4 regions of the Nitrobacter sp. MLSD-S21 genome follow, and region 1 is predicted to be linked to each of the others. Evidence: predicted binding sites of a transcription regulator. Region 1 holds the regulator's gene; each other region holds the start of a gene.

Region 1 (2,203 bases):
TGATTCGCGCGCTATCGGGGCGTGAAGATGTGCACCACTGCATTGAACCGGCGCTGCTCGGCAGCGATGTTAGCGCCAATCAAGCCAGGCAGGATTATCTGCGCGCCCGACTCACACCCTCGACGGACGGCTTGCCGGTCGCGACGCCGATCGGGCATCAGGACAGCTCGCTGATGGGAAAACTCGCTGCGGCAGAGGCTCTCGTAATCCGCACGCCATTTGCGCCGGCCGCAAGCAAAGGCGAGCCCTGCGCCATCATTAAGCTTTCGCTGTCATAAAACGTCGCTTTGTTGACCTTAAATTAAAGGGTTGCGGAACACATATCGAACATATAGTGTATGTTCATGATTTGTTTCGAGGTTCGTGCCGCGGGGTTATAAGGGCTGCAGGCCCGATGTCCCCTAGTTGGCAAGAACCCATCAACCAGGGACTGGGTCGGGATGCTCACGCGCAAACAGTATGAACTCCTGCGTTTTATCAACGAACGGCTGAAAGAATCCGGCGTGCCGCCCTCGTTCGATGAAATGAAGGACGCGCTCGACCTGCGCTCGAAGTCCGGCATCCATCGCCTGATTACCGCGCTGGAAGAACGAGGATTCATCCGCCGTCTGCCCAACCGCGCCCGCGCCATCGAAGTCATCAAACTGCCCGAACTCGCCGCCAGCGGCGGCGGCGGCCGTCGCGGTTTCACACCGAGCGTCATCGAAGGCAATCTGGGCAAAGTCCGCCGCAGCGGCGGCGCTGTCGTCGACGATGTGGAACGTCCGGTCGCCGTACCGGTGATGGGACGGATTGCAGCCGGCACGCCGATCGAAGCGTTGCAGACCTGCAGCCACACCGTCAGCGTGCCGCCCGACATGCTTGGTACCGGCGAACACTACGCGCTTGAGGTACGCGGCGATTCTATGGTCGATGCCGGAATTCTCGATGGCGATCTTGCGTTGATCCAGCGGAACCAGACCGCTGATACCGGCGACATCGTCGTTGCCCTGATCGACGAAGAAGAAGCGACGTTGAAACGCTTCCGCCGTCGCGGTGCTTCGATCGCGCTGGAGCCGGCGAACACGGCTTACGAAGTTCGCATACTTCCGCCCAATCGGGTCCAGATCCAGGGCAGACTGATCGGCATTTACCGCAAGTACTGATTTCATCAGGAGCGAAAGGCTCCAACCGTGGACAAGCCGTTCAATCGTCCGGCTGGAGATCCTCGGGCACCGGCGTGGCGTCGGCCGGGGGTTCCGGTTTTGATTGCAGCTGTGCCGACTGTTCATCGACGGCAGCGGATGACCAGGGACGATCGACGCCGACAGGACGTACGGCATCAACAGCAAAGCCGGATCTTGAAGCACCAGATCTTGAAGCACTTGGGGTTCGCCACAAGGCAAGAGCGCCTTCACGCCGCAGCCTGTTTTGATCGATCACCTGCGCTGGGCACCCCTCCGGAGCCTGCCACGGCGTCACCATGAGCTCCGCCCGCGTACAATCATCCTGCATCGCCTCCGGACGCCGCGTAAGCGCGACAAGTCCACCTCCACTCACCTTGACCACGCAGCCCTCATCGTCGCATGAGACGCCTTCCGCCAGCGTAGGGTCGGCAGACCCACGCCCATCCCCGTCGGCGGCAAGCCATTCCCTGACCGTGAAAGAGTCCTTACTCGTACTGATGAGGCGCAGCCGGCCGTCCCCGCCCCTCACGGCGACATTGCGACCTTCCGCGGAGATCAGGATATCCGGCGGCGTCACCGCAAATGACCACACGATCGCCAGCGCGACCACAACCGCGCCGCTCCAGCGCAGCGGTGTTCTCAACAGTCCGAGCAGAATGATGCCCGCGGTCGCCGCGAGCAGCGGCCCCGTTCCAAAAGCAGCCGTATGACCGATGGCGCCCGGAAGCGCCGCTACCCATTGAGCCACAGCGACCATCCATTCGATGCCAAAGTCCATCAGCCGCCAGAACACGCCGTCGAAGCCAAACGGCATGGCCGCAAGTCCGAGAAGCCCGGCCGGCATCACCAGCGCCGAGATCACCGGCATCGCCAGCAGGTTCGCAACCATGCCGTATGGCGTCACCCGATGGAAATGGAACGCGACATACGGCGTGGTCGCGAGTCCGGCCACGAGTGACGCCAGCGCCAGCATGGCGATTTCGCGTCCACCCCACAGAGCGGCCCTCGCCGTCGGCGAGTGATCGGGGGTTGCAAGC
Region 2 (2,203 bases), 360 kb from region 1:
GATGGTGGCCGCGATTTACGATTGGAGCGGCTTCTACATCGGCGCGAACGGTGGCTGGGGATCGAGCCGCAATTGCTGGGACTTCACGACGCCCGCAGGGGTTGTCGTGGCGCGTGAAGGTTGCCATGACGCAACCGGCGGCACGGCCGGTGGTCAGATCGGCTATCGCTGGCAGAGCAGCAATTGGGTGTTCGGGCTGGAAGCTCAGGGTAACTGGGCCGATATAAGTGGTCGCCGTGCCAGCCTCGCCTTCCCTGCCTTCACCAACGACAGCCATCTGGGTGCGTTCGGCCTGTTCACTGGCCAGGTCGGGTATGCTTGGGATGCCACGTTGCTTTACGTGAAGGGCGGCGCCGCCGTGACCTCTAACCGATACCGGAGCCTTGGCACCCTGACTGGCGTTCAGGTGACCAACAACGTCAATAATACCGACTGGGGCGCTACGGTCGGCGTCGGCCTCGAATATGGATTTGCGCCAAACTGGTCGCTCGGATTCGAGTACGATCACATCTTTATGGGTAGCAACAGATATACCTTCATCAACAATGGTGTTGCAGGGGCCGCCGGTACGCTGTTTGGAACCGACAATATCGGCCAGGACGTGGATCTCGTCACGGCGCGCATCAATTACCGCTGGGGTGGCCCAGCCATTGCACGGTACTGATCGCGTCTGATCCGACGTTCTTGGAAAACTTGAAAGGCCGGCTTTTTGCCGGCCTTTTTGTTTGAGCCACGGGTCGCAGGCAACCCCGCCAACGGGCAGCCTACTGATACGCCGTGCTGCTCCTCCCGATGAAATCGGGGATGATCGCTGACGCCCTCTGGAAATCGCCCGCTGTTCTATCTACGTTCCACAGACTGCTACAGATGGCGCCACTCCGGGGATTGCCCGGCGGGGCGCGCCCAAACGCGGTGCGGCTTCTGCATCCGGAAAAGCCTGTCATGGACGAAGTCATCAAGGCGAAGCGGCAACAATTGAGTCCCGCGAGTCGCGCCATCACGATTCGCGGCGCTCGCGAACACAACCTCAAGAATGTCGATCTGGAAATCCCACGCGACAGGCTCGTGGTGTTCACCGGCCTCTCCGGCTCTGGCAAGTCCTCGCTGGCGTTCGACACCATCTATGCCGAGGGTCAGCGCCGCTATGTCGAGTCCCTGTCGGCTTACGCGCGTCAGTTTCTGGAGATGATGCAGAAGCCCGACGTCGATCAGATCGACGGGCTGTCGCCGGCGATCTCCATCGAGCAGAAAACGACTTCGAAGAATCCACGCTCGACCGTGGGGACCGTGACTGAGATCTACGATTACATGCGGCTATTGTGGGCGCGCGTCGGCGTGCCCTATTCGCCTGCAACCGGCCTGCCGATCGAAAGCCAGACGGTGTCGCAGATGGTCGACCGGGTATTGGCGCTACCCGATGGCACGCGGCTCTATCTGCTGGCGCCGGTCGTTCGCGGCCGAAAGGGCGAGTATCGAAAAGAACTGGCAGAGTATCTCAAAAAGGGTTTTCAGCGCGTCAAGATCGACGGAGCTTTTTACGAACTTGCCGATGCTCCCACTCTGGATAAAAAGTTTCCGCACGATATCGACGTGGTAGTCGACCGCATCGTTGTAAGGCCGGACCTGGGCCAGCGGCTGGCTGAGTCATTCGAGACTGCCTTGAAGCTCGCAGAGGGGCTGGCGGTGATCGAATATGCGGACGCGCCTCCTTCACCTCTCGCCGGAGAGGGCGAAAAGAAGAAAATCGCGAAGATCCACGACAAGAGCGGTCCTGAACGCATCCTGTTCTCGGAAAAGTTCGCGTGCCCCGTGTCCGGCTTCACACTCCCTGAGATCGAGCCGCGGCTGTTCTCGTTCAATAATCCCTACGGCGCCTGCCCGAAATGCGGTGGTCTCGGTATCGAGCAGCACGTCGATGAAGATCTCGTCATCCCGAACAGGGAATTGACGCTGCGCAAAGGCGCGATCGCACCGTGGGCAAAATCGTCGTCACCATACTACTTGCAGACCCTCACCGCGCTTGGCAAATTTTACAAATTCGCTCTGGATACCAAATGGAAGGACTTGCCGAAGAAGACGCAGGCCGCGCTTTTGCATGGCTCGGGCGACAGTGAGATCAAGTTCTCCTATGAAGACGGCGTGCGCTCCTACGAAACCAGGAAGCCATTCGAAGGCATTATCCCCAACATCGATCGTCGTTATC
Region 3 (2,203 bases), on a different contig from region 1:
TGACGCGGACCGGCTCGCCATCCACCGGCATCTCGCACCAGGCGCCCGGAAACGGCGACAGGCCATGAATATGGCGCAGCACGTCGCGCGCGGGTCTGTTCCAGTCGATGCGCGCCTCGGTCTTATCGATCTTGGCAGCGTAGGTGACGCCTTGTTCGCTCTGCTTCGTCAACTGCAGGCCGTCGCGCGACAGCGAGGCCATCGCACGCACCATTAGATCAGCCCCAAGCGGCGCCAGCGCGTCATGAAGATCCGACGCCGTCATCGCATCGGTGATGGTGATCCGCTCGGCCAGGGCCACGTCGCCGGTGTCGAGGCCGGCATCCATCTTCATGACCATGACGCCGCTTTCGGCATCACCGGCCATGATGGCGCGGTTGATCGGTGCAGCACCGCGCCAGCGCGGTAGCAACGATGCGTGCAGATTGTAGCAGCCATATCGCGGCGCACCGAGGATCGCCTGCGGCAGGATCATGCCATAGGCGACGACGATCGCGGCATCGGGGACGAACGATTGAAACTCAAGCAGCGCCTCCGGCGTCTTCAGCGTTTTTGGCGTCAGCACGGGGAGGCCGAGGCGCTGCGCTTCCCGCGCCACCGGGCTCGGCTGCAGCTTCATGCCACGGCCGGCGGGCCTCGCCTCGCGGCTGTATACGGCCGCGATCTCGTGGCCGTGGGCCACGAGTTGCAGCAGCGTCGGCACCGCAAATTCGGGCGTGCCCATGAAAATCAGGCGAAGCGGCATCTGATTGATTTCTGCGCGGCAAAAAACCGCTTTATCTTGCGGCGAGCTTCGCGGCCTTGGTGAATTTTTTCATCACACGGTCGCGTTTCAGTTTCGAGAGGTAATCGACAAACAGCACGCCATTGAGATGGTCGATCTCATGCTGAATGCAGGTGGCGAAAAGACCCTCGGCATCCTCCTCGTGAACCTTGCCGTCAAGATCGGTGAAGCGAATCCGCACGCGCGCCGGCCGTTCGACCTCCTCGTAATATTCGGGGATCGACAGGCAGCCTTCTTCATAGACCGACAGCTCCTCCGAAGCCGAGAGGATTTCCGGATTGATGAAAACACGCGGCCGCGGTTTCGTCTCTCCTTCTTCGTCGCGTTTGGCGAGGTCCATGGTGACGATGCGGACAGGCTGCGCGATCTGGATGCCGGCGAGCCCGATGCCCGGCGCGTCGTACATGGTCTCGAACATGTCGTCGGCAAGCTTGCGGATTTCCGGCGTGACCTTTTCGATCGGCCTTGACACGAGGCGCAACTGCTTGTCCGGCACAATGATGATTTCGCGAATGGCCATGCCGGCGATGTAATCCCCGAGTCTGTCCGGGTCAATCCGCGAGCTGCATTGACCGTCCGGCCGTCATGAGCAGGCACATTGAGCTTTCGTTAACTCCGTGTGTTCGCTCTTCGTTCGCGAACATGGCCGAATCGGCTACGATGGGCGGATGAGCGACATTCTTTTCATGCTGGGCGATGTGCCGGTGCGGACCGGCACCGTGCTGATCGCGTTTGGCGCGCTGGCGCTGGCATTGTTGCTGAGCATTGCGATCGTGATCGCGCGCTCGGGACGCCGGGGAACCGAAATGGCGACCGCGCAAGCAAGTCGCGCGGATGAACTCGAGGAGCGTCTCATCGACATGATGCGTACGCAGGCCGAGGCCACCGGCCGTGTCGATGCCATGGGCAAGGCGCTCGCAGGGCGACAGGCGGAGATGGCGAGGGCGGTCAGCGATCGGCTGGACGCGGTCACCCACCGCGTCGGCCAGTCGATGGAGCAGACCACACGCAACACCATGGACAGTCTGCGGGTGCTGCACGAACGGCTCGGAATTATCGACAACGCGCACCAGAACCTGACCGAACTGACGACGCAGGTGACGACGCTGCGCGATGTGCTCGCCAACAAGCAGTCGCGCGGCGCGTTCGGGCAGGCGCGGATGGAGGCGATCGTGCAGGACGGAATGCCGAAGGGCTCGTTCGCCTTTCAGTATACGCTGCCAAACGGTAAGCGGCCGGATTGCGTAATCTTCCTCCCCGATCAGCGCCCGCTTTGCATCGATGCGAAATTTCCGCTTGAGGCGATGACGGCGCTGCGCGACGCCCGAACCGACGACGAAAGGAAACTCGGAACTCAGCGGCTGCGCGCTGACGTTATGCGGCACGTCACCGACATCGCCGGAAAATATCTGATCCCGG
Region 4 (2,203 bases), on a different contig from region 1:
TCACCAAGATCGACCTCGCTTTGTATTACGAGAGCGTCGGCGCCTGGATGATGGAGCATCTCAAGGGTCGTCCCTGCTCGATCATCAGGGCTCCGGACGGTATCGGTGGACAACGCTTCTTTCAGCGCCATTCGATGAAGGGCGGCTCCAGCCTACTTGAGGAGGTCACGGTCTCCGGCGATCGAAAGCCCTATGTGCAGATCGATCGTATCGAGGGTTTGGCCGCCGTAGCGCAGAGTGCGGGTGTCGAGCTGCATCCTTGGAACAACCAGCCCGGCGACCCTACCCTTCCCGGACGGTTAGTCTTCGATCTTGATCCCGCGCCGGACGTGGACTTCGGGGTCGTGATCGACGCCGCAAAGGAAATGCGCGACCGCCTGTCCGAGCTTGGCCTCGTCTCGTTCTGCAAGACCACCGGTGGCAAAGGCCTGCACGTCGTTACCCCGCTCGCGCGCCCGAAAAGAGGACAACAGCTGGACTGGGCCACAGCGAAGCAGTTCGCCCGCGACGTTTGCAGCCGGATGGCTCGCGAAAGTCCGGACCGATATCTCATCAACATGAGTAAGTCGAAAAGAGTGGGAAAGATATTTCTCGACTATTTGAGGAACGATCAGTTCTCAACCGCGGTGGCACCTCTCTCTCCCAGGGCGCGCGCGCATGCACCGGTGTCGATGCCGATCACGTGGGTTCAAGTCAAACACGGCCTTGACCCCATGCAATACACCATCGGTACCGTGCCCCAGCTTCTCAAGAAGTCGAAGGCCTGGGTCGATTACTGCGAAGGTGAACGCCCGCTTTCGGAAGCGATTGCTAGACTGGCAAGACTATCGACAAAGCTGGCAGCTTGATGCTTCCTCGTTTAAGCAACGAGCGCCTGTCGAACCGTCCTTGGGGCGCCAGTACCACTCTCGGAGACGAATAGCCGGAGCGGTTCTTCGCGGCATAGGAGCCTCCCAGGCACTCCGCTTTCAAATTTTGCCAAACTCAATCCCGTGAATGCAAAGACCCCCGCGATCGATCTCGTCGATTACCCCAACGATGAGACGACTCTTGAAGACAATTTCCAAAGCAGAGTGCTCCGGGATCGCTGCCGAAACCGGCATCCAAGGCACCTGGCGATTGCGACAAGCCGAGGCAGTTCTCGGCAACCACGGTTCGTGTAGCAGACGGGGTCGACTTAAACGCCAGTTCATGATTTGTACTGTAGCCTCGAGATTCGGGGCAAGTGGAAATGTTGCAGCAGGTCAACACAAGTTGCCAACATGACGCCGGGGATACCGGTTATCTGGCTGGGCTGAATCCGCAGCAACGGCGCGCGGTCGAGCATGGATGCATTGACCTAAATGAGGCCCCGCCCCTCCTGATCATTGCCGGTGCCGGCTCCGGCAAGACCAACACGCTGGCGCATCGCGTGGCGCACCTGGTTGTTTCAGGCGCTGATCCGCGCCGGATCATGCTGCTGACTTTCTCGCGGCGCGCCGCAGTCGAGATGCAGCGCCGGGTCGAGCGGATCATGACGAAAGCGCTTGGGCTGAACGCCGGCGCGATGGCTGATGCGTTGGCCTGGTCGGGAACGTTTCACGCGATGGGCGCGCGGTTGTTGCGCGAATACGCGTCAGACATTGGGCTGGACGCGGCCTTCACGATCCATGACCGGGAAGACTCCGCCGACTTGATGAATCTGGTGCGACACGATCTCGGCTTCTCGAAAATGGAGAAGCGCTTCCCTATGAAGGATACGTGTCTGGCGATCTATTCGCGTGCCGTGAACGCGGAACAGCCGCTTGGTGAGGTTCTCGGCAGCGTCTTTCCTTGGTGCGCCGAATGGGAGGCCGAGCTGCAAAGGCTGTTCGGGGCCTATGTCGCGGCCAAGCAAAATCAGAACGTGCTCGATTACGATGATCTGCTGCTCTACTGGGCGCAGATGATGATGGCGCCCGCGCTGGCCGACGATCTCTCCGACCGCTTTGACCACGTGCTGATCGACGAATACCAGGACACGAACAAGCTCCAAGCGTCGATTCTGCTCAATTTCAAGCCGACCGGCCGCGGCCTTACGGTCGTCGGAGACGACGCCCAGTCGATCTATTCATTTCGTGCAGCGACGGTGCGCAATATTCTCGATTTCCCCGGTCACTTCACGCCGAAGGCCGAGCTAATCACGCTCGACCAGAACTATCGCTCGACCCCGCCGATCCTCGAA

What was found. The regulator LexA, encoded in region 1, represses DNA repair genes until DNA is damaged. The targets are predictions, from matches to a motif close to TGTTCNNNNTGTGTTCNG.
Region 2: a site for LexA is predicted at 837-854, ahead of uvrA (excinuclease ABC subunit UvrA). Genes of this name have one in related genera too.
Region 3: a site for LexA is predicted at 1,405-1,422, ahead of AC1RT6_RS15070 (DNA recombination protein RmuC). Genes of this name have one in related genera too.
Region 4: a site for LexA is predicted at 1,187-1,204, ahead of AC1RT6_RS06665 (ATP-dependent helicase). Genes of this name have one in related genera too.

What each region holds. Positions count from the first base shown of each region.
Region 1 covers NZ_JBXASZ010000001.1:451,248-453,450, reverse strand. Annotated here, with positions in the region: gene AC1RT6_RS02270 (molybdopterin molybdotransferase MoeA) at 1-278, shown strand, start outside; gene lexA (transcriptional repressor LexA) at 441-1,145, shown strand; partial or broken gene AC1RT6_RS02260 (ComEC/Rec2 family competence protein) at 1,186-2,203, opposite strand, start outside.
Region 2 covers NZ_JBXASZ010000001.1:812,790-814,992, reverse strand. Annotated here, with positions in the region: gene AC1RT6_RS04070 (outer membrane protein) at 1-664, shown strand, start outside; gene uvrA (excinuclease ABC subunit UvrA) at 943-2,203, shown strand, end outside.
Region 3 covers NZ_JBXASZ010000005.1:103,409-105,611, forward strand. Annotated here, with positions in the region: gene fmt (methionyl-tRNA formyltransferase) at 1-745, opposite strand, end outside; gene def (peptide deformylase) at 777-1,304, opposite strand; gene AC1RT6_RS15070 (DNA recombination protein RmuC) at 1,453-2,203, shown strand, end outside.
Region 4 covers NZ_JBXASZ010000002.1:177,821-180,023, forward strand. Annotated here, with positions in the region: gene ligD (DNA ligase D) at 1-848, shown strand, start outside; gene AC1RT6_RS06665 (ATP-dependent helicase) at 1,232-2,203, shown strand, end outside.